3 regions of the Bradyrhizobium huanghuaihaiense genome follow, and region 1 is predicted to be linked to each of the others. Evidence: predicted binding sites of a transcription regulator. Region 1 holds the regulator's gene; each other region holds the start of a gene.
What was found. Region 1 encodes PhoB, which activates phosphate uptake and scavenging genes when phosphate is short. Its sites were predicted from a motif close to TGTCATNNANCTGTCAT; they were not measured.

Region 1 (7,995 bases):
GCTCGGGCGGCGGCATCAAGCAGATCCAGGCCAAGACCGTGACCTTCGGCGCCAGCGATGCGCCCCTCAAGGCCGAGCAGCTCGAGAAGGACGGTCTCGTCCAGTGGCCGATGGTGATGGGCGCCATCGTTCCCGTCGTCAACATCGAAGGCGTGAAGCCCGGCGAGATGGTGTTCGACGGCGAGACGCTGGCCAGCATCTATCTCGGCAAGATCACCAAGTGGGACGACGCCGCGATCAAGAAGCTCAATCCGAATGTGAAGCTGCCGTCGGAAGCCATCACCGTGGTTCGCCGCTCGGACGGTTCGGGCACCACTTTCAACTTCACCAACTACCTGGCCAAGGCCAGCGCGGACTGGAAGAGCAAGGTCGGCGAGGGCACCGCGGTCGAGTGGCCGGTCGGCGTCGGTGCCAAGGGCAACGAAGGCGTGTCGGGCAACATCAGCCAGACCAAGAACTCGATCGGCTACGTCGAGTACGCCTATGCCAAGCAGAACAAGCTGACCTACACCGGTCTCGTCAACAAGGCCGGCAAGCCGGTGCAGCCGACCGTCGAGGCCTTCCAGGCGGCCGCCTCCAACGCCGACTGGGCCAAGGCGCCCGGCTACTACGTCATCCTGACCGACCAGCCCGGCGACAAGTCCTGGCCGATCACCGCGGCGACCTTCATCCTCATGCACAAGGAAGCCACCGATAAGGCGGCCTCGCAGGAAGCCATCAAGTTCTTCCGCTGGGCCTTCAAGAACGGCGGCAAGGCGGCTGAAGAGCTCGACTACATCCCGATGCCCGAAGGCGTCGTGACCCTGATCGAGAAGACCTGGGCTGCCGAGATCAAGAGCTAAGTAGAGCTCTCGTGTCCCGGACGCGGTGCGGCATGAAATGCCGCTCCGCCGAGCCGGGACCCACAAGCACTAGGCCCCGGATCAGCGGCGCATCGCTTCGCGCTGCACCGCATCCGGGGCACGGGACCGCCACCAACAACAAGCGTATAGAAATAACGGGTACAGGGGATCGGCGTGGCTGAGATGGCTGTCGAGAGCAACGTAATTGATGCCGCCGGACCGTATGATCGCGCCAAGGCCTTGAGCGCGTTCAAGCTCGGCGATCTCACTTTCTACTGGATCACGCGGCTGTCCGCGATTTCGGTGCTGCTGATCCTCGGCGGCATCATCATCTCGCTGATCGTCGGCGCCTTCCCGGCGATGAAGGAGTACGGCATCTCCTTCCTGTGGACGCAACGCTGGGCGCCGTCGGCCGATCCGCCCGTGCTCGGTGCCCTCGGGCCGATGTACGGCACGCTCGTCACCTCCTTCATCGCGATGCTGATCGCCATCCCGGTTGGTCTGGGCATTGCGATCTTCCTCACCGAGCTGTGCCCGCAATGGCTGCGCCGCCCGATCGGCATGGCGGTCGAGCTGCTCGCCGGCATCCCCTCGATCATCTACGGCATGTGGGGCTTCTTCGTGCTGGGCCCGTTCCTGGCCAACACGTTCCAGCCCTTCATGATCAAGATCTTTGACGGCGTTCCTGTGCTCGGAGCGATCTTCGCTGGTCCCCCGTCCTATCTCAGCCTGTTCAATGCGGCGCTGATCCTCGCCATCATGGTGCTGCCCTTCATCACCTCGATCTCGGTCGACGTGTTCAAGACCGTGCCGCCGGTGCTGAAGGAAGCCGCCTACGGCGTCGGCTGCACCACTTGGGAAGTCGTCCGCAGTGTGGTGATCCCCTACACCCGCGTCGGCATCATCGGCGGCGTCATGCTGGCGCTGGGCCGCGCGCTCGGCGAGACCATGGCGGTGACCTTCATCATAGGCAACTCGTTCCGGATATCGTCCTCGATCTTCGCGCCCGGCACGACGATCTCGGCGGCGATCGCATCCGAGTTCGCCGAGAGCGACGGCCTGCACCAGTCCGGCCTGATCCTGCTCGGCCTCTTGCTGTTCGTGCTGACGTTCTTCGTGCTCGCGGCCGCGCGGCTGATGCTGCTGCGTCTGGAAAAGAAGGCGGGGAAGTGACATGAACCCGATCTACGTACGTCGCCGCCGCAAGGACATCATCGTCCGCGGGCTCTGCATCGGTGCCGCCGCTTTCGGCGTCACCTGGCTCGCGCTGATCCTGATGACCCTGCTCTACAACGGGCTGGCAGGCCTGAACCTCGAGATATTCGTCGCGGACACGCCGCCTCCGGGCTCGACCGAAGGCGGTCTGCGCAATGCGATCGTCGGTTCGATCATCATGACCGTGATCGGCGTCGGCATCGGCGCGCCGCTCGGCCTGTTCGCCGGCACCTATCTCGCCGAATACGGCCGCAACGACCGCCTGACCTCGGTGATCCGCTTCATCAACGACATCCTGCTCTCGGCGCCCTCGATCATCATCGGCCTGTTCATCTACGGTGCGGTGGTGGTGCCGATGCGCGGATTCTCGGCGATTGCGGGCGCGCTCGCGCTCGCCGTCATCGTCATCCCGGTGGTGTTGCGCACGACCGAGGACATGCTGCTGCTGGTGCCGAACGCGCTGCGCGAGGCGGCCTCCGCGCTTGGCCTGCCGCGCTCGCTGGTGATCAAGCGTATCGCTTATCGTGCGGCCCGCTCGGGTCTCATCACCGGCGTGCTGCTTGCCACCGCCCGCGTCGCCGGCGAGACCGCGCCGCTGCTCTTCACCGCGCTGTCGAACCAGTTCTTCAGCCTCGGCCTGAACAAGACGATGGCGAACCTGCCGGTCACCATCAACAACTTCGTGCAGAGCCCCTACGCCTATTGGAAGCAGCTCGCCTGGAGCGGCGCGCTGCTGATCACGATCACCGTGCTTGCCCTGAACATTGGCGCGCGCATCCTCGGCGCCGAGAGGACTGCAAAATGACCGATCTTTCCGTATCCGTGAGTTCCAACGCCCATCTGGCCTCACAGCAGCCGCTGCCGGAAGCGCCCGCAAAGGTGACGGTGCGCAACCTCAACTTCTATTACGGCGAGCACCACGCGCTGAAGAACATCAACCTGACGCTCGGCGCCAACCGCGTCACGGCGTTCATCGGCCCGTCGGGCTGCGGCAAGTCGACCCTGCTGCGCATCTTCAACCGGATGTACGACCTCTATCCGGGCCAGCGCGTCACCGGTCAGCTGATGCTCGACCAGACCAACATCCTCGACCCCAAGCTGGACCTGAACCTGCTGCGCGCCCGCGTCGGCATGGTGTTCCAGAAGCCGACGCCGTTCCCGATGACGATCTACGAGAACATCGCCTTCGGCATCCGCCTCTACGAGAAGATCTCGAAGTCCGAGATGGACGACCGCGTCGAGAAGGCGCTGCGCGGGGGCGCGCTGTGGAACGAGGTCAAGGACAAGCTCAACGCCTCGGGCCTGTCGCTCTCCGGCGGCCAGCAGCAGCGCCTCTGCATCGCCCGCACCGTCGCGGTGCGGCCTGAGGTGATCTTGTTCGACGAGCCCTGCTCGGCGCTCGATCCGATCTCGACCGCCAAGGTCGAGGAGCTGATCCAGGAACTGTCCGAGAACTACACGATCGCGATCGTCACCCACAACATGCAGCAGGCGGCGCGCGTCTCCGACAAGACCGCCTTCATGTATCTCGGCGAGCTGATCGAGTTCGACGACACCAGCAAGATCTTCACGTCGCCGAGCGACCGGCGCACGCAGGACTACATCACCGGCCGGTTCGGCTGAGGAGACGCGACATGGCTTCTGAACATACCGCAAAGGCCTTCGACACCGACCTCCAGGAGCTCACCCGCCTGGTCGCCGAGATGGGCGGCATCGCCGAGCGCATGATCGTCGATTCCGTCGACGCGCTGATCCGCCGCGACGTCGCGCTCGGCCAGCGCGTCGTCACCATCGACGCCGAGCTCGATGCGCTGCAAAAGAAGATCGAGGAGCGCGCTGTGCTCACCATCGCCCGCCGCCAGCCGATGGCGGTGGATCTGCGCGAGATCGTCGGCGCCATGCGCGTTGCGACCGATCTCGAGCGCATCGGCGACCTCGCCAAGAACATGGGCAAGCGCGTCGCCGCGCTCGATGCCGACTTCCATCCGCTGAAACTGTTCCGCGGCCTGGAGCACATGACCGACCTCGTGCAGCAGCAGGTCAAGTCGGTGCTTGACGCCTATGCCGCGCACGATCTGCCGGCGGCGATGGCGGTGTGGAAGGGCGACGAGGAAGTCGACGCCATCTGCACCTCGCTGTTCCGCGAGCTCCTCACCTACATGATGGAGGATCCGCGCAACATCTCGTTCTGCATCCATCTGATGTTCTGCGCCAAGAACATCGAGCGGATCGGCGACCACGCCACCAACATCGCCGAGACCGTGTTCTACATGATCGAGGGCCAGGCCATCACCGACAAGCGGCCGAAGGGCGACATGACGACCTTCGCCACGACGGTCCCGAATACCTGAAGACTTAAGGAGCGACGACAACCATGGGCGCACGCATTATGGTGGTTGAGGACGAGGAAGCTCTCACCGAGCTTCTCCGCTACAACCTCGAAGGCGACGGCTATGACGTCGAGACGGTGATGCGCGGCGACGATGCCGACACCCGCCTCAAGGAGCACATCCCCGACCTGATCGTGCTCGACTGGATGCTGCCGGGCCTCTCGGGCATCGAGCTGTGTCGGCGGCTGCGCACCCGTCCCGAGACCAAGCAGCTTCCCATCATCATGCTCACCGCGCGCGGCGAGGAGAGCGAGCGGGTGCGCGGGCTTGCGACCGGCGCCGACGACTACATCGTCAAGCCGTTCTCGGTGCCGGAGCTGCTGGCGCGCGTGAAGGGCCTCCTGCGGCGCGCGAGCCCTGAGCGGCTCGCCACCGTGCTCGCCTACGGCGACATCGAGCTCGATCGCGACAAGCGCCGCGTCGCGCGCTCGGGCCGGCCGATCGATCTCGGCCCGACCGAATATCGCCTGTTGGAGTTCTTCCTGGAGCATCCCGGCCGCGTGTTCTCGCGCGAGCAGCTGCTCGACAGCGTCTGGGGCCGCGACATCTACATCGATGAGCGCACCGTCGATGTCCATATCGGCCGCCTGCGCAAGCTGCTCAATCTCGGCCGCGAGCAGGACCCGATCCGCACCGTCCGCGGCGCCGGCTATGCGCTCGACGATCGCTTTGCGAAGGCGGAGCAGACGTAAGCTGGTTTAGAGAGCTGCCGCCACAACATCGGTGTCGTCCCGGACAAGCGTGAGCGCAGATACGGGACCCATAACCACAGAGCGTAGTTGTTGCGCGAAAGGGTAACTCCGAGTCCCCGTAACCACATCTTGCGGTGGCTATGGGTCCCGGATCTGCGCGCGCTTGGGGCGCGCTTGTCCGGGACGACATCGGGTATTGAGCCGTCATCGTGTGACGGCTGCTTCTTGATCTCAGAACAAACTCAGCGCGTGCCAGGCTTCGCCGGTGCGCGACGGCGGTCCGCCGCGGGCTGATACGCCACGCGCGAGTGCTGGGCGCAGTAGGGCAGGCCCGATAGCGCCTTGCCGCCGCAGAAGAAGAAATCCGGGCTCGAGGGATCGCCGACCGGCCAGTGGCAGGTCGCCTCGTTCAGCTCGAGCAGCGACAGCCGCTGGCTCATCGGCACCACGTTGTCGTAGGTCACGGGTTCAGCCTCGACCTCGACCTCGAAGGCCTGCGCCAGCGCGGTGTTGCCGCGTGCGATGGGGCGGCTGACCCGCATCATGTGCTGAGCCGGACGCGCCTTGCGCGGCCGGGGAGCTGCCGATGAGGGGCTCTTGGCGCGGCCGGACAGGCCGAGCCTGTGCACCTTGCCGATCACGGCATTACGGGTCACGTTGCCGAGCTCGGCTGCGATCTGGCTGGCCGACAATCCGGCCTCCCAGAGCTTTTTCAGCTGCTCGACGCGATCGTCGGACCAGGTCAAAACCGTCATTGCACCCTTTCCCTCGCCGTGCGGCTGCCGTCCTGGCGCCTTGCGGCGAATGCCTAAGCCTCGAAAAACCCGTGCCGCCAGAATCCCTTAAGGCTCGCCGGGCGTAACCAGAACGCCCGAACGTTTACGCCGGTACATGAGGACTTAGAGGATCAGAACTGCTGCACGAGATGTCGTATCTGACAAGCCAAACGCTACAATATGGCGTGACTCACGCGCAAGAGTCAGCCGACTCGCTTCCACATGTTCCGTGGCAAAAACCCCGCAAATCCGGCACCGCAAGACTACGGATTCAGCGTTTCGCGGGGCTTTCGGGCGGCATTGACACCCGTTCTACCCGGCATAAGATAGTGTCACGTGCCGCCCTTAAAAGGCGGCACGTTTCGTTTTCCGGGCCGGTCAATGGTGCGCTGCGTGAGCGCGTTCAGGCCGTCCGCAACATCAAGTGATCGTCATGACTAACAGCGCCGCGCCGCATTTGCTCCCCGTTTTCGCCAGGGCCGACCTCGGTTTCGAGCGCGGCGAAGGCTGCTGGCTGATCGCGACCAATGGCGAGCGCTATCTCGATTTCACCTCGGGCGTCGCGGTGAACGCGCTCGGCCACGCCCATCCCGCGCTGGTCAAGGCGCTGCAGGAGCAGGCGACCAAGCTCTGGCACATGTCGAACCTGTTCCAGAGCCCGGACGGCGAGAAACTCGCCGCGCGTCTGTGCCAGGAAAGCTTTGCGGACTTCGTGTTCTTCTGCAATTCCGGCGCCGAAGCGCTGGAAGGCGTGATCAAGCTGGTCCGCCATCATCACTTCTCCAAGGGCCAACCGGAGCGCTACCGCATCATCACCTTCGAGGGCGCCTTCCATGGTCGTACGCTGGCGACGCTGGCCGCGACGGGATCTGCAAAATATCTCGAAGGGTTCGGTCCGCCGATGGACGGGTTCGACCAGGTCCCGCACGGTGACATCGAAGCCGTGAAGAAGGCGATCGGTCCGCAGACTGCCGGCATCCTGGTCGAGCCGATCCAGGGTGAGGGCGGCGTGCGCTCGTCGACGCCCGCCTTCCTCAAGGCGCTGCGCCAACTTTGCGACGAGAAGGGCCTGCTGCTCGCCTTCGACGAGGTGCAGACCGGCATGGGCCGCACCGGCGATCTCTTCGCCCATCGGCGCACGGGCGTTACACCCGATGTGATGTCGCTCGCCAAGGCGCTCGGCGGTGGCTTCCCGATCGGCGCGGTGCTGGCGACCGCGGAGGCGGCGGCCGGCATGGGCCCCGGCTCGCACGGCTCGACCTTCGGCGGCAATCCGCTGGCGATCTCGGCTGCCAATGCCGTGCTCGACGTCATGCTCAAGCCTGGCTTCTTCGACCACGTGCAGAAGATGTCGCTGCTGCTCAAGCAGAAGCTCGCCTCCGTGATCGATCGTCACCCTGACGTCGTCAGCGAGGTGCGTGGCGAGGGCCTCTTGATCGGCATCAAGGCCGTGGTGCCCTCGGGCGATCTCGTTGCGGCCCTGCGCAATGAAAAACTTCTGACGGTCGGCGCCGGCGACAATGTCGTGCGCTTCCTGCCGCCCTTGATCGTCACCGAAGCCGAGATCGAGGACAGCGTCGTGCGGCTGGAGCGCGCCTGCGCTGCGATCTCGTCCAGCCAGACCAAGCGGGCGGCAAGCTGATGAGCAAGTCGCCGAAGCACTTCCTGGATATCAACGAGCTGCCGTTGTCGGAGCTCAAGAGCATGCTCGACGCCTCCTCCGCCATGAAGGCGAAGCAGAAGGCGCATCAGCCGGTTAAGCCGCTCGAAGGCAAGACGCTGGCGATGATCTTCGAGCGTCCCTCGACGCGCACCCGCGTCTCGTTCGACGTCGCCATGCGCCAGCTCGGCGGCGAGCCCATCATGCTCACCGGCGCCGAGATGCAGCTCGGCCGCGGCGAGACCATCGCCGACACCGCACGCGTGCTGTCGCGCTATGTCGATGCCATCATGATCCGCATCCTCAACCATGATGCGCTGCTGGAGCTTGCGGCGAATGCGACCGTGCCGGTCATCAACGGCCTGACGCGGCGCTCGCATCCCTGCCAGGTGATGGCGGACCTCCTCACCTATCAGGAGC
Region 2 (7,995 bases), 4.1 Mb from region 1:
GGCTCGCGTGTGCGGCGATTTGTGCCGAACTGCCACGGAGGGTCAACCTGTTGGCACGCCGTTACCGAGCCTATTGCCTCGATTGTGGTTCCGCGGCCACAGGTCGCAAATAGCAGACAATGGCACCCGTCCGGCTCTTGAAAATCGCGCGCGGCTTGCTAACGCGCGATTTTCATGTTGCAATATCCGACACAATCGGAATTGGCCGCTCGACTGTGCGTTTCGCGACGATGAGACTCGAACAGACTTCCGGAAGCCCGTTTGTGGCGTGGCACGCGAAAAAGCGGCCGCGTCTTTTTTTTATCTAGTGGAGGAGACTAGCGATGCCGCAAAAGGGCACCGTCAAATGGTTCAACCCGACCAAGGGCTATGGGTTCATCAAGCCGAACGGCGGCGACAAGGACGTGTTCGTCCATATCTCGGCCGTCGAGCGTGCCGGACTCTCGACCCTCAACGAGAACCAGGTGGTTGAATACGACCTCGTGGAGAACCGCGGCAAGTCGTCCGCGGAGAACCTCAAGGTCTCCTGATTTCTCTTGCAGCAACACGCGAGAGATCATGACGTTGCCCCCGGCTCTGCCGGGGGATTTCGTTTGGGGCGGGCAAAGCGCGATGGCGCTTCAGCTCACCACCGGCGCAACCAGAAAATTCTCCGACGCCGCACTGCCCGCCGTCCTGCAGACGTCGCCCTCGATCCGGACCTTGCCGGTCGCAAGCAGCCGCAGCGCCTCGGGATAGATGCGGTGCTCGACTTCGAGGATGCGCTCCGACAGCGTGTCCGCGGTGTCGTGGTCGCCGACGGGCACCGCGCCCTGCATCACGATCGGGCCGGCATCGGTCTCGGGGATGACGAAGTGCACCGTCGCGCCGGACAGCTTCACGCCCGCGCGCAAGGCCTGGCCGTGCGGGTCGAGGCCGGGGAACGACGGCAGCAGCGAGGGATGGATGTTGAGCATCCGCCCGTACCAGGCTCTGGTGAACTCGGCCGTGAACAGGCGCATGAAGCCGCCGAGGCAGATCAGCTCGATGCCATGCTGGTCGAGCGCGGCCTGCAGCACTTTCTCGAAGCCGGCGCGGTCCTTGCCGAACGGCTTGCTCTCGATCACCAGCGTTTTGACGCCGCTCGCCTTGGCCCGTTCGAGCCCGAGCGCATCGGCCTTGTTCGAGATGACGAGCGAGATCTCCGCCGGGAAATCAGCCGAGCTTGCGGCCTTGATCAGCGCGGCCATGTTGGAGCCGCGACCGGAGATAAGGATGGCGACGCGGCGCTTCATCACAGCGCCAGATCGAGGTGACCGTTATAGACGACGCGGTGCTCGCCCTCGGCCGGGATCACGGTGCCGAGCTGCGCCACGGTCTCGCCGGCGTCGGTGAGCACCTGGATCACCTTGTCGACCTTGTCGGGCTCGACGATCGCGATCATGCCGATGCCGCAGTTGAAGGTCCGCAGCATCTCGAGCTCGGCGATGCCGGCCTGCGCCGCCAGCCATTTGAACACCGGCAGCACCGGCAGGCGCGCGAGGTCGATGCCGACGCCGAGGTCCTTCGGCAGGACGCGCGGAATGTTGTCGGTGAAGCCGCCGCCGGTGATGTGGGCGAGCCCCTTCACCGCGCCGGTCTCACGGATCGCCCGCAGGCAGGATTTGACGTAGAGCTTCGTCGGCGTCAGCAGCGCGCCGCCCAGCGTCATGACGGGCGCGAACGGCGCCGGAGCCTCGAAGCCGAGGCCGGATTGTTCCACGATCTTGCGCACCAGCGAGAAGCCGTTGGAATGCACGCCCGACGAGGCGAGACCGATCACGGCGTCGCCCGCGGCGATGTCCTTGCGCGGCAACAAGGTACCGCGCTCGGCGGCGCCCACGGCAAAGCCGCCGAGGTCGTAATCGCCGTCCTTGTAGAGGCCGGGCATTTCGGCAGTCTCGCCGCCGATCAGGGCGCAGCCGGATTCGCGGCAGCCTTCGGCGACGCCCGCGACGATCGCGGCGGTGGCCTCCGGGTCGAGCTTGCCGCAGGCGAAATAGTCGAGGAAGAACAGCGGCTCGGCGCCCTGAACCACGAGGTCGTTGACGCTCATGGCGACGAGGTCGATGCCGATCCCGCCATGCAGGCCGGTCTCGATCGCGATCTTCACCTTGGTTCCGACGCCATCGGTGGCGGCAACCAGGACAGGGTCCTTGAAACCGGCCGCCTTGAGGTCGAACAGGCCGCCGAAGCCGCCGATCTCGGCGTCGGCGCCGGGGCGCGCGGTGGCGCGCACCATCGGCTTGATCAGGTCGACCAGGCGGTTGCCCGCATCGATATCGACGCCTGAATCGGCGTAAGTGAGGCCGTTTTTGCGGTCGGTCATGCCCGATTTCCAGTGGGTTTGCGGCTGGTTACGTCGAATTCCGGGGACGCGCAATGGCAAGCGTGGCGCCCCGCCCTATACTATGTAGAGATATCAACCGGTTCAGCCTCCCAGGGGGCCGGATTCGAGGTCAGGCCGGGTGCCGGGAAGCGCCGCGTGAGTATTCCGAATATCATTACCCTGGGCCGCATCATGCTGGTCCCGATCATCGTCTGGGCCATCGTGTCGAGCCAAATGGAGGTGGCGTTCGCCGTCTTCCTGATCGCCGGCATCAGCGATGCCGTCGACGGCTTCCTCGCCAAGCGCTTCAACATGCGCAGCGAGCTCGGCGCCCTGCTGGATCCGCTCGCCGACAAGGCGCTCCTGGTCTCGATCTATCTCGCCCTCGGCATCTGGGGCGACATCCCGCGCTGGGTCGTGATCCTCGTGGTGTCGCGCGACATCATGATCGTCACCGCGGTGATCGTGTCCTGGCTGTTCGACAAGCCGGTCGAGATGAAGCCGTCGAAAGTATCCAAGCTAAACACAGCCGCACAGGTCGCCTACGCCGCCCTGGTGCTGGCGTCTCTTGCCTTCGGCTTCAAGCCTGCGCCCTATGATATGATCATGATGGGCCTCGTCACGGTCTTCACGCTCTCCTCCGTGTCGCTCTACCTCGTCGAGTGGCTGCGGCACATGAGCACGATCGAGGCCAAATGAGGTGGGACACGGCCCCGCAAAAGGCCAACTCCCGCTCGATGAAATTGAATCTCTGAAACGAAGCCGGCACGCCGGCATGGAGCAAAGCAAGCGTGGCAGGCCGCGTTCACCCCAGACAATTGGCGTTTTCGCTTCCGCATGCGGAGAGCCTCAGCCGGGACAATTTCCTCGAAGGCCCAGCCAACGCCGCCGGCCTCGCCTTGATCGACGGCTGGCCGGAATGGCCGAACCGCATCATGTGGCTGGCCGGCCCCGAAGGCAGCGGCAAGAGCCATCTCGCCGCGATCTGGGCCGAGGAGGCCGGCGCCCGCTCGACCACCGCCAATGCGCTGAGCGCCGCGGGCGTTCCGGCCGCGCTCGCCACCGGCGCGCTGGTGGTCGAGGATCTCAAGGCCGGGGATTTTGATGAACGCGCCCTCTTCCACCTGATGAATCTCGCCCGCGAGGACGGCGCCTACGTCCTCTTCACCGGACGTGATGCACCGGCCTCGCTCGAGATCGACCTCCGCGACCTGCGCTCACGGCTGCGCGCCGTGCCTGTCGTCACGCTGCTGCCGCCCGACGACCAGCTGTTCCGCGGCCTGATCGTCAAATTCTGCGCCGACCGCCAGCTCACCGTGGACGAGAGCGTGGTCGGCTACCTCGCCACCCGGCTGGAGCGGTCCTCGGCGGCCGCCCGGCAGGCCGTGGAATTGCTCGACAGCGAGGCCCTGCGCCTCGGCCGTCCCGTCACCCGGGCGCTGGCCGTCGAGCTGCTGCGGGACGCCTGACCCCGCCCGGGTTCCAACACCGCTTGACGGCGCCGAGCGGCGGAACATCAATGTCATCGAAACGTCATCGCTCTAACACATGCTCCCGCCGGTTTTGCGCACGAGTCGCAAATTGGGGTGAACTGGATGGATCGACTTCTCATGGACTCTGTGCAAGCCGTTGAAATCAAAGAAAAAGCCCCGGAGACCGAGGGCCTTCCGGCGATCGCATCGAGCCCCGAACGGTTCATCAACCGCGAGCTCTCCTGGCTGCATTTCAACCGCCGGGTCCTGGAGGAAGCGGTCAATCCCAGCCACCCCATGCTCGAGCGGGTGCGATTCCTGTCGATTTCAGCGAATAACCTTGACGAGTTCTTCATGGTTCGCGTCGCCGGCATCAAGGCCCAGGTGCGCGAGGGCATTGCCGAGCGCGCCCCCGATGGCCTGACGCCCTCCGAGCAGCTCGCGCTGATCAACCGCACCGTCTCGCAGCTCGCCTCCGACCAGCAGGCGATCTGGCGCGACCTGCGCAGTACGCTGGCCGATGTCGGCATCGTCCTGGTCGACGGCAAGGACGTCACCAAGGCGGAACGGACCTGGGTCGAGGACTACTTCCTCAACAACGTATTTCCGCTGCTGACGCCGCTGGCGATCGACCCGGCCCACCCCTTCCCGTTCATTCCGAGCCTCGGCTTCACCATCGCGCTCCAGCTCACGCGCGCTGCCGATGGCAAGCAGATGAACGCGCTGATCCGCATGCCCGGCAAGATCGACCGCTTCATCCGCCTGCCGTCCGAAGGCAAGGCCGTCAGACTGATTTCGCTGGAACAGGCGACCGCCCTGTTCATCAACCGCCTGTTCCCCGGCTACAATTTGCACGGCCAGGGCGCCTTCCGAATCATCCGCGACTCCGAGCTCGAGATCGAGGAAGAGGCCGAAGACCTCGTCCGCCTGTTTGAGACCGCGCTCAAGCGCCGCCGCCGCGGATCGGTGATCCGGCTCGAGATCGACGCCAAGATGCCGGAAGAGCTGCGCAGCTTCGTGCAGCATGCGCTCTCGGCCGCCGACGACGAGGTGTTCCTGGTCGATGGTGTGCAGGCGATGAACGAGCTCTCGCAGCTCACCCGCCTCGACCGGCCCGACCTCGAATTCACCCCTTACGTGCCGCGCCACCCCGAGCGCGTGCGCGAGCATGGCGGCGACATCTTTGCCGCGATCCGGCAGAAGGACCTCGTCGTCCATCATCCTTACGAATCCTTCGACGTGGTGGTGCAGTTCCTCCAGCAGGCCGCGCGCGATCCTGATGTCGTCGCGATCAAGCAGACGCTCTACCGTACCTCCAACAACTCGCCGATCGTGCGGACGCTTGCGGAGGCCGCCGAAGCCGGCAAGTCCGTCACCGCGCTGATCGAGCTGAAGGCGCGCTTCGACGAAGAGGCCAATATCCGCTGGGCGCGCGACCTCGAACGCGCCGGCGTGCAGGTCGTCTACGGCTTCCTCGAATTGAAGACGCACGCAAAGCTCTCGATGGTGGTGCGCCGCGAGGGCGGCAGCCTCACGACTTACGTCCACACCGGCACCGGCAACTACCACCCGGTCACCGCACGCATTTATACCGACCTCTCCTACTTCACCTCGGATCCGACCATCGGGCGCGATGCGGCGCGTGTGTTCAACTTCATCACCGGCTATGCCGCGCCGAGCGATCTGGAAAAGATGGCGGTGTCACCGCTGACGCTGCGCAAGCGCATCATCGAGCACATCCAGGGCGAGACCGCGCATGCGCGGCACGGCCGTCCCGGCGCGGTCTGGATGAAGATGAATGCGCTGGTCGACCCCGACATCATCGACGCGCTCTATGAGGCCTCGCAGGCCGGCGTGCAGGTCGAGCTCGTGGTGCGCGGTATCTGTTGCCTCAGGCCCGGCATCCCCGGCTTGTCGGAGAACATCCGCGTCAAGTCGATCATCGGACGCTTCCTGGAACACGGCCGAATCTACTGCTTCGGCATGGGCCAGGGCCTGCCGAGCGCCAAAGCGGCTGTGTATATCTCCTCCGCCGACATGATGCCGCGCAACCTCGACCGCCGCGTCGAGGTGCTGTGTCCGCTGCAAAATCCCACGGTGCATCAGCAGGTTCTCGAACAGATCATGGTCGCGAATCTGAAGGACAATGAGCAGAGCTGGCAGTTGTTGCCGGACGGGTCCTCAACGCGTATGAAGACCGCGAAGGGCGAGGAGCCTTTCAACGTCCACAACTACTTCATGACAAATCCGAGTCTGTCTGGCCGTGGAAAGTCGCTCAAGGAATCCTCGCCGCGTCGTCTCACGCGCCGGAACGAACGTCATCCATCCTGATCCGGGATTCCTGACGTGACGCGGCCGCGCAAGCGCGGCGCCACTGTCGCGGTCATCGACATCGGTTCCAACTCGGTCCGTCTCGTCGTCTACGAAGGACTGACGCGGAGCCTCATTCCGATCTTCAACGAGAAGACCCTGTGCGGCCTCGGGCGCGAGGTGCAGAGCACGGGCCTGCTCGCCCCTGATGCCGTCGACAAGGCGCTGACCTCGCTCAAGCGCTTCCGCGCGCTGTGCCGCGTGATGCAGGTCGGGCGCGTGTTCGCGATCGCGACCGCCGCCTGCCGCGATGCCTCCAACGGTCCCGACTTCATCGCGAAGGCCGAGCGCATCTGCGCCGTCAAGATCGAGATCCTGTCGGGCCCGCGCGAGGCGCGGCTGTCGGCGCTCGGCGTCATCTCCGGCATCCACCATCCCGACGGCATCGTCGGCGATCTCGGCGGCGGCTCGCTCGAGCTGATCGACGTGCGCCGGAACAGTGTGCGCAGCGGCGTCACGCTGCCGCTCGGCGGCCTTGCGCTGCAGGACCTCGCGCACAAATCGCTCAAGCGCGCCGACCGCATCGTGCGCGAGGAGATCGACGAGGTGCAGTTGCTCACTGCTGGCCGCGGCCGCACCTTCTATGCCGTCGGCGGCACCTGGCGCGCGCTCGCGCGCATCCACATCATCCAGAGCGGCTATCCGCTCCAGGTGATGCACGGCTATTCTATTTCCGCGACCGAGGCGCTCGACTTCTCGCGCCGCCTGCGCCGGCTTGCGGCCGCCGACATGCTCGCCGACATCGAGATCGTCGCCGACGCGCGCCGCCCTCTCCTCACCTATGCGGCGCTGGTGCTCGAGCACATCATCCGTGTCGCAAAACCCAAGAACATCGTGTTCTCGACCTTCGGCGTGCGCGAGGGCCTCTTGCATGAGAAGCTGCCGGAGGCCGAGCGCAACAAGGACGGGCTGATCTGCGCAGCCGAGGAGCTCAACCAGCTGCTGTCACGCTCGGCCAAGCACGCCCGCGAGCTGATCGCCTGGACCGATCGCCTGGTGCGCGTCGTGAAGCTGCGCGAGACCGAGGAGGACCGCCGTCTGCGTCACGCCGCCTGCCTGCTCTCCGACATCGGCTGGCGCGTACATCCCGATCACCGCGGCGAGCAGACGCTCAGCCTCGTCGTCAACGGCAATTTCGGTGCGATCACCCACACCGAGCGCGCCTTCGTCGGCCTGTCCGTGTTCTATCGCTATGCGGGTCTCAGCGAGGAAAACCAGCCGCCGGTCACCATGCAGGAGCTGCTGACGCCGGCGCAGCTCGAACGCGCCCGCCTGCTGGGCGCGGCATTCCGTGTCGCGCATCTGATCTCGGCGGCGCGGCCGGGCGTCTTGCCCGCCACGCATTTCCGCACCCAGGGCCGCAAATTGATGCTGGTGTTCGAGCACCGGCTCGTCGATCTCGTCGCCGACCGCGTCGGCAGCCGCTTCAAGCAGCTCGCCCGTTTGGTCAGCCGCGCCGGCTCGATCGTCCGGCGCTAAATAACTATTCCGCCGACGCCTTGGCGTGCCGCTCGGAGGATTCCAGCGCGGCCGCACTGAGGCTACGCCGGCGCCAGATCGTGCCGACGACCAGCACCACGACGACACCGAGCGCCGCACAGAGATATTCGCCGCCCGACCCGCCATGGCCGAATTGCAGCGGGATGCGCAAGCCGGCGAGGATCTTGTCCAGCGAGGCACCGAGCGGGCCGTCGAACAGCGTGTGCAGCCTCGGCGCGACGCCGGGATCGGTCGCGATCACCTCGCCCGCGATCCAGCCGAGCAGCGCGGCACCGGCCCACACCAGCACCGGCAGCTTTGCGAGCA
Region 3 (7,995 bases), 370 kb from region 1:
CCGCCTGACGATAGGCGGCGTTCAGCGCGGCCAGTTGCTGCTCGGGGAGGATGGAAACCGCGACGGTCATCTGGTCAGGGCGCGTGGTGGTTCAAGAAAGAGAAAGAGCCGGGTCCATCGACCCGGCTCGAGTAGCTCGTCCCAAAAGCTCAGGACGCCTTCTTCTTACGCAGTGCATCGACGAACTTGATCAGCTCGATCGTGCCATCCCAGTCCTTGGTGGTGGCGGGATGAAAACCCTTCTTCTGGCCGTCGGAGAGACGGTCGAACGCCGCCTTGTCCTTGGCCGGCGCATCGAAGAACGCCTTGGCGATGGCGGCCTTGGCATCTTCCGGCAGGTCGGCATTGTAGGCATAGGGGCCGTTGATGATCGGCGCCGACTTGTGGATGATGCGGAAGTCGTCCTTCTTCATCGCCGAACCATCGGCGTTCTTCAGCATGCCCTTGGTCAGCATCTGAGCCAGCGTGGAATCGTCGTCGCTGGTCCACTGGTTGGCGGCGACGTCGACCGTGCCCTGCGCCAGCGCCAGCATCGCGTTCTCGTGGCTGCCGGTGAACACGACCTTGCTGAAATAGCCGTCGGCATCCGGGATGCCCATCTTGTCGAGCTCGAAGCGCGGCACGTTGTTGCCAGAGGTCGAGTTCGGGTCGACGAGACCGAGGTTCTTGCCCTTGAGGTCATCGACCTTCTTGTAGGCGCTGCTCGCCTTGACGAAGAACACCGAATAGTAGCCGGTCGAGCCGTCGGCGTTGATGTCGTTGGCGAAGGCGTCGGTCTTGACGCCGGTCAGGCGGGCGCGCGCGAACGAGGCCGAGCCGTAGCTGGCGATGTGGATGTTGCCGGCGCGCTGGCCTTCGATGACCGCGGCGTAGTCGTTGGCGATGCGCAGCGTGACCTTCACGCCCAGCTCCTTGGAGAGATAGCTCACGAACGGCGCCCAGCGCTCGGTGACGCCCGAGGCGTTCTCGGCCGGGACGACGGCGAAGGTCAGCTCGGAATATTTGGCCTTCCAGTCCTCGGCGGACGCGGAGGCGGTGAAGGCGAGCGCGGCGGCGCCGGCAAGGATTAATCTGCGAGTGATCATGATACCCTCTTCATCGGTTGGGGTCGGTTGACGCAAAACTGGCAATTGAACAGGTGCGACGCGGCTCAGGCGGCCGCGGCGGTTCCGAGCGCCGGCACGCCCTCGGGCGCCGGGACAGGCATGCCGCCCATGACGTCGGCGGCTTCGAGATCGTAGAGCTCGCGCGCGACGTGATCGGTCAGCGCGGACGGTGCGCCGTCGAACACCACGCGGCCGGCGGCCATGCCGATCAGGCGGTCGCAATAGGTGCGGGCGAGATCGAGCGAATGCAGGTTACAGAGCACGGTGATACCGAAGTGCTTGTTGATGCGCAGCAGCGCGTCCATCACGATCTTGGTGTTGCGCGGATCGAGCGAGGCGATCGGCTCATCGGCGAGGATGATGTCGGGCTGCTGCACCAGCGCGCGGGCGATCGCGACGCGCTGCTGCTGACCGCCGGAGAGCTGGTCGGCGCGCTGGGCGGCGAGCGAGGCAATGTCGAACTGCTCGAGCGCGGACATCGCCAGCGCCTTGTCCTGCTCGGGCCAGATCTGCGACAGCGAGCGCCAGGCCGGCATCGTCGCCAGCCGTCCCATCAGGACGTTGGTGAGAACGTCGAGCCGGCCAACCAGGTTGAACTGCTGGAAGATCATCGCCGAGCGGGCGCGCCACTGACGCAATTCCTTGCCGCGCAGCGCGGTGACGTCGGTGCCGTCGAACAGGATGCGCCCTTGCGTCGGCGTCACCAGGCGGTTGATGGTCCGGAGCAGCGTCGACTTGCCGGCGCCGGAACGTCCGATCACACCGACGAAACCGCCGGGGGAGATTTGAAACGAAGCGTCGTCCACCGCGGCTTTTGCACCAAAGCGGCACGTCAGACCTTCAACCACCAGCATACAGGAGCTCCAGAGTAGCTGGAGCCAACCGCTAACGCCGACGCTTGACACTTGTGTGACACGCACGTTGCGCTGCGGCGATCCTACACACCTCATCCCCTGTCATCGCTGCGTCATGACATTGTCATCAAGCCACTCGAAGAGGAACGCCCGCCCTCGAACGTTCGGACGCAACATGGCCGGCAAGGTGCTTTCGGTCCAACCGACCATCGACGCGTCCGCGAAGCTGCATGAGACCAGGCTCGGCGCGTACACCGAGGTCGGCGCGCGGACGATCCTGCACGAGGTCACGATGGGCGATTACTCCTACGTCGTGAACGATTCGCAGATCACCTACACGACCATCGGAAAATTCTGCTCGATCGCGGCGATGACGCGCATCAATCCCGGCAATCATCCGATGCACCGCGCGACGCAGGCGCATTTCACCTATCGCTCCAGCGCCTATTTCGAAGGCGAGAGCGACGACACCGAGTTCTTCGACTGGCGGCGCCAGCATCACGTTCATATTGGCCACGATGTCTGGATCGGCCATGGCGCGATCGTGCTGCCGGGCCGCAACATCGGCACCGGCGCGGTGATCGCAGCCGGCGCCATCGTCACCAAGGACGTGCCGGCCTACACCATCGTCGCCGGCAATCCGGCGCGGATCGTGCGGCGGCGGTTCTCGGAAGAGATCGCCGGACGGCTCGCAAGGCTCGCCTGGTGGGACTGGGATCACGACAAATTGCGTGAAGCCCTGCCCCATTTCCGCAAGCTCGGGATTGAAGATTTCCTCGCCACGTATGAAGCACGGGCAAGCTCCCCTCGCAGCAGCAAGAAAAGCGCAATCGCGTGACAGACATTTTCCTTGAAGGCGGCCGGGCCCTGATCGGCACCGAGATCGTCGAAACATCGCTGAGCGTCTCTGGTATCGATATTGTCGAGGTGGACGCCTCCGGCGGCCGCGCGCGGCTCGCAATCGATGCGCGCAACCTGCTGGTGCTGCCCGGCATCGTCGATCTGCACGGCGATGCCTTCGAGCGGCAGATGATGCCGCGCGCCGGGGTCGACTTCCCGATCGACGTCGCGCTCGCCGACAGCGACCGGCAGGCCATCAGCAACGGCATCACCACGGTGTTTCACGCCACGACCTGCTCGTGGGAGCCGGGCCTGCGCAGCGCCGACAACGCGCGCGGCCTGATGGAGGCGATCGAGCGGCAGCGCCCGCAATTCGCCGCCGACACCCGCTTCCATCTGCGGCATGAGACCTACAATCTCGACGCGGAGGACGAGATCGCACAATGGCTCAGCGAGGGCCGCGTCGACCTGTTCGCCTTCAACGACCACATGGACGGTACCGTGGCCGACATGGCCAAGCCGCGCAAGCGCAACCGCATGGTGGAGCGCACCGGGCTGTCAGCTGAGGATTTTGACAAGCTGGTCGAGCGCGTGGTCGCACGGGCCGCCGAGGTGCCGGCTTCGGTTTCGAGGCTCGCCGCCGCAGCCCGCGGAGCCGAAGTGCGCATGCTCTCGCATGACGATGCGACGCCGGCGATGCGCCAGGAGTTTCGCGAGCTGGGCGCTGACATCGCGGAATTCCCGATCAACGAAGAGACGGCGCGCGCAGCGGCAAGCCACGGCGATGCCATCGTCTACGGCGCGCCGAACGTCGTGCGCGGCGGCAGCCACACCGGCTGGACCCGGGCATCCGACATGATTGCAAAAGGGCTCTGCTCGGTGCTGGCGTCGGATTACTACTATCCCGCACAGCTGCTCGCCGCCTTCCGTCTCGCCGCCGACGGCGTGCTGCCGCTGACCAAGGCCTGGGATCTGGTCTCCGCCGGCCCCGCACGCGCGACCGGCCTCACCGATCGCGGCCAGCTCGCCGAAGGGCGCCGCGCCGATATTCTGCTGGTCGACGACAGCGTGCCGTTGCGGCCGCGGCTCGTCGCGGTGATCTCAGGCGGAAAGCTCGTGCATCTCACCGATGCGACGCGGCTGCTCAGCGCGGCGGCTGCGCCGCGCGAAGCTATCGTCGCGGCCTAAATTGGTTATGCTGAGGCGATGACAGGTTTTCCCCGCTACGCGATCTATTTTGCCGCCGGCAGCGACAGCGCCCTCTCCCGCTTCGGCGCCGAACTGCTCGGCTATGATGCCTATACCGGTGACGAGCTGCCGTTTCCGCGGCAAGCACTGCATGTCGCACCGGACTGGCGCGACGTCAGCGCCGATCCCCGCAAATATGGCTTTCACGCCACGCTGAAGGCGCCGATGGCGCTGGCGCCTGGCAAGTCCGAAGCCGAGCTGATGGCCGCCTGCGCCGCCTTCACGAGCAAGGCGCGGCCGGTCCCGGTGATCCGCCCCGTCGTCGATGCCATCAGCGGTTTCATCGCCGTCATTCCGGCCGAGCCGGTCGAATCGCTGCAAGACCTCGCCACCGATAGCGTCCGCGACTTCGACGCCTTTCGTGCGCCACTGACGGCGGAAGATCGCGCGCGGCGCAAGCCGGACAAGCTGAGCGAGCGGCAGCGCGACTATCTCGACCGCTGGGGCTATCCTTACGTGATGGAAGAATTCCGCTTCCACATGACGCTGACGGGGCGACTGGATGCGGAGCGGCGCGGGTCGATTCTGCAGATGCTGCGGGAGCGGTTTGCACGCTTGAGGCTCGATGCGCTGACGGTCGACCGCATCGCGCTGTTCAGGCAGGATGACGCCAGGGCGCGCTTTCGCATCATCGGCGAGTGGGCGTTAGTAAGATAGTCAGCACTTCCTCCGTCATTGCGAGGAGCGAAGCGACGAAGCAATCCAGACTGTTTCCAGAAGGAGAGTCTGGATTGCTTCGCGGAGCCTGTCATCGGGCCGCGCTTCGCGCGGACCCGGTGGCTCGCAATGACGTTGGGGAGACATTCTCAGCCTAGCGCCAGCTCGCAAGATTGAAGGCGAGCGCCACCGCGCCGACCAGAACGAGACTGGCCGCCCAGACTGCATCCAGATTGAACCAGCTCCGCGAGACGAACTTCAATCCCAGATGGCGGTACACCAGCCACGCCAGACACCCGCCGGCGCCGACCATGGCGGTCACGTGCACCAGGGACACCAGCACAGCCATCCCCAGACTTGACTTCAAAAGACTTGGCTTCATCAGCGCGCCGGCGGCCTCGTGGCCGGCATCGAGCTCGGAGGCCTGGCAGAGCCCGAGATAGATCGGCACGAGCATCAGCGCGGCGCCGTGCGCAATGGCGACGGCAAACGACCAGAGCGCCAATTGCGTCGGCGGAATTCGTGCCAGCGTGCGCGGATGACGCCGGTCGATCAGCCGATAGACGCCAAAGCCGATGACGAGAAGGCTCGCGCCGATCTGGATCGGACGCTGCCATTCGGCCAGCACGAGCAGGAGCGCGAATGGCAGCAGCACGAGAAGTGTTGCCAGGAGATGCCCCGCCGCCAGGGCCCACAATGCACGGAAGAGCGCGCGCGGGCTCTTGTCCAGGAGCCCGGCCGAAACGGCGAGCGGCCATCCCATGCCCGGATTGACGCCGTGGTAGAGGCCGCTCGCAATAAGCGCGAGCCACAGCCAGCCGAGGGCCGGGCTCGCATGCGTCCAATCTAGACCGACGGGTAGCAAAAGGAGTCCGTCGAACAGTCGCCGCCCTCGAGCCTGATCTGGTGCGCGCGATAGCCGTCCGGGAAGCTCACGAAATAGTCCTTGTCGAGCTCGAGGCCGCCGTTGCGGCCGACATTGGCCATGACCTCCACGCCCGGAACGCCATCGGGATAGAACTGGTCGTCCCAGGTGGAATAGAGTGAATTGGTCCAGTACACGCGCCTGCCGTCGCGGCTGATCTCGACCATCTGCGGACCCGCCGCAAAGGCCTTGCCATTTGGATGCGGGGTGCGGCGCGCTATGCCGCCGATATGGACCGAGCCCGCAAGCTTCGGCTTTCTGGGATCACTGACGTCGTACTGGCGCATCTCACCCGTGCCCCAGCACGAGACATAGAGAAACCGGTCGTCCATCGACAGATCGATGTCGGTCACGAGCGGCGGCACGGCCCCAAATCCCTGAAGCAGTGGCGGGAGCTTCTCCTTGGGCGCGGGTTCGGGAGGGATCGTCGCCGTCTTTTCGGCATGGAATTTTCCACCCTCGCGCCACCAGGTCCAGATCGATGCTTCGAGGTTGGTGGTGTCGACCACGACGCCGACGAAGCCGTACTCGCGAACCGGATCGTGCGCCGGTCGCACCTCCAGCGCCATCTGATGATTGGCCCCGAGGTCGATGGTCTGGACGTTGCGCCGGGCGCGAAGATCCCAGAAGTGGAGACGATGGCCATATTTATTCGACAGCAGATCTTCCGGGACGATCCCGTTCTCGAACTGCGGCGGCAACGCCCATTCGCTGGTCACCATGTAATCGCGCGGCAGATTCCACCAGAAATCATAATGCAGTGTCTGCGGACCACGGTCGATCTCCCATCGTCCAAGGACCTCGAACGTCTCGCAATCCATGATGAAGACGCCTGGCGGTCCGTTGGTGCCGTCCTTACCGCCGCCGCCCAGCGTGCTCACATAGATGCCGTCCGGTCCGCAATGGATGGTATGCGGCCGCGAGTAGCCGGTCTTCTTGAAGACCTCCTCCGGTTCGATGATCTTGTGGATCTTGGCTTGGGTCGGATCGGGCTTGGTATCGATGATGTAGATCCGCGACGAGCGCAGCCCGGGAATGATGAGATAGCGCCGTTCGACGAAGGCGTGTCCGGCGAGAGGCGACAAGGCGGAGGAGCAGGCATTCCAGCCGAAATGATGAAACTCGTCGCCCTTGTTGGGCATCGTCACGGTGTGAACGATCTGGCTATAGGTCGGCGATCCCGGCTTGACGTCGATGACCGCGAGAGCGTCCGGCTTCGAGAAATCCGGACTGAGCAGCAAGGTGTAGGCAAAGTTCTCCGCAGGTGCTTCCATCGCAAGCTTGGGCGATGCGTGAAAGGTCGGATCCGGCCTCATCGTCATGGCACTGCCTCCCTGTTCTATCGGTTCGCTCCAACCTGGCTCGGGATAGCGGCATAATGAAGAAATGTTGCGCGATGTCTTGAGATGCTCCGTGGCCTGGTCGGCAAGCGTACAATATGCCATCGCAGAGCTGCGGGAAACGGCCCGGACCGCGCTAATTCGACGCCTTCGGGCGAAATGGGCGTCCCCCGTCATTGCGAGCGAAGCGAAGCAATCCAGGCTTTTCTCCGCGGAAACAGTCTGGATTGCTTCGTCGCTTCGCTCCTCGCAATGACGGGGAGAGACCTACTTCCCCCACCGCAGCGCCAGCGCATCGCGCTCCTTGGCGAGCTCCAATAGCCCGGCCCGCGTCGCCGGATGCAGCGGCTGCAAGGGATGGCGCACGGCCTCCGATTTGATCACGCCGCCGGCCTGCATCATCACCTTGCAGGCGATCAGGCCGCATTGGCGGTTCTCGTAGTTGATCAGCGGCAGCCAGCGTTCATAGGCGGCTTTCGCCTTTTCGCGGTCGCCGGCGAAATAGGGATCGATGATCTGGCGGATGCCGTCGGGATAGCCGCCGCCGGTCATGGCGCCGGTGGCTCCGGCGTCGAGGTCGGCGAGCAGCGTGATCGCCTCCTCGCCGTCCCAGGGGCCCTCGATGTCCTTGCCGCCCGCTTCGATCAGGCTGCGGAGCTTTGCAGCCGCGCCGGGAACCTCGATCTTGAAATAGCGGATGTTGGAGAATTCGCGCGCCAGCCGCGCCAGCAGCTCGACCGACAGCGGCGTGCCGGCGACCGGCGCATCCTGGATCATGATGGGAATGTTGATCGCGCCCGAAAGCACCTTGAAGAATTCGACGATGCCCTTCTCGGGGACGCGGAAGGTCGCGCCATGATAGGGCGGCATCACCATCACCATGGCAGCACCGGCGGCTTCGGCCTGCTTGCTGCGCGCGGCGCAGACGGCGGAGCTGAAATGGGTGGTGGTGACGATGACGGGAACCCGGCCCGCGACCTGTTCCAGCACCGCATGCATCACGGTCTCGCGCTCGGCATCGGTGA

Region 2: the regulator PhoB is predicted to act here: its motif matches at 3,868-3,884, upstream of N2603_RS25195 (RNA degradosome polyphosphate kinase).
Region 3: the regulator PhoB is predicted to act here: its motif matches at 2,072-2,088, upstream of phnC (phosphonate ABC transporter ATP-binding protein).

The regions. Positions count from the first base shown of each region.
Region 1 is NZ_CP104172.1:9,312,915-9,320,909, reverse strand. It holds gene pstS (phosphate ABC transporter substrate-binding protein PstS) at 1-842, shown strand, start outside; gene pstC (phosphate ABC transporter permease subunit PstC) at 1,026-2,015, shown strand; gene pstA (phosphate ABC transporter permease PstA) at 2,017-2,862, shown strand; gene pstB (phosphate ABC transporter ATP-binding protein PstB) at 2,859-3,680, shown strand; gene phoU (phosphate signaling complex protein PhoU) at 3,692-4,408, shown strand; gene phoB (phosphate regulon transcriptional regulator PhoB) at 4,432-5,139, shown strand; gene N2603_RS43425 (GcrA family cell cycle regulator) at 5,382-5,894, opposite strand; gene N2603_RS43420 (aspartate aminotransferase family protein) at 6,349-7,557, shown strand; gene argF (ornithine carbamoyltransferase) at 7,557-7,995, shown strand, end outside.
Region 2 is NZ_CP104172.1:5,241,967-5,249,961, forward strand. It holds gene N2603_RS25170 (cold-shock protein) at 324-530, shown strand; gene purN (phosphoribosylglycinamide formyltransferase) at 621-1,274, opposite strand; gene purM (phosphoribosylformylglycinamidine cyclo-ligase) at 1,274-2,347, opposite strand; gene N2603_RS25185 (CDP-alcohol phosphatidyltransferase family protein) at 2,504-3,046, shown strand; gene N2603_RS25190 (P-loop NTPase family protein) at 3,139-3,816, shown strand; gene N2603_RS25195 (RNA degradosome polyphosphate kinase) at 3,958-6,150, shown strand; gene ppx (exopolyphosphatase) at 6,166-7,668, shown strand; gene N2603_RS25205 (TerC family protein) at 7,673-7,995, opposite strand, start outside.
Region 3 is NZ_CP104172.1:8,943,171-8,951,165, forward strand. It holds gene phnE (phosphonate ABC transporter, permease protein PhnE) at 1-70, opposite strand, end outside; gene phnD (phosphonate ABC transporter substrate-binding protein) at 150-1,085, opposite strand; gene phnC (phosphonate ABC transporter ATP-binding protein) at 1,151-1,960, opposite strand; gene N2603_RS41725 (LbetaH domain-containing protein) at 2,136-2,798, shown strand; gene N2603_RS41730 (alpha-D-ribose 1-methylphosphonate 5-triphosphate diphosphatase) at 2,795-3,988, shown strand; gene N2603_RS41735 (DUF1045 domain-containing protein) at 4,007-4,705, shown strand; gene N2603_RS41740 (hypothetical protein) at 4,860-5,468, opposite strand; gene N2603_RS41745 (selenium-binding family protein) at 5,552-6,952, opposite strand; gene N2603_RS41750 (dihydrodipicolinate synthase family protein) at 7,238-7,995, opposite strand, start outside.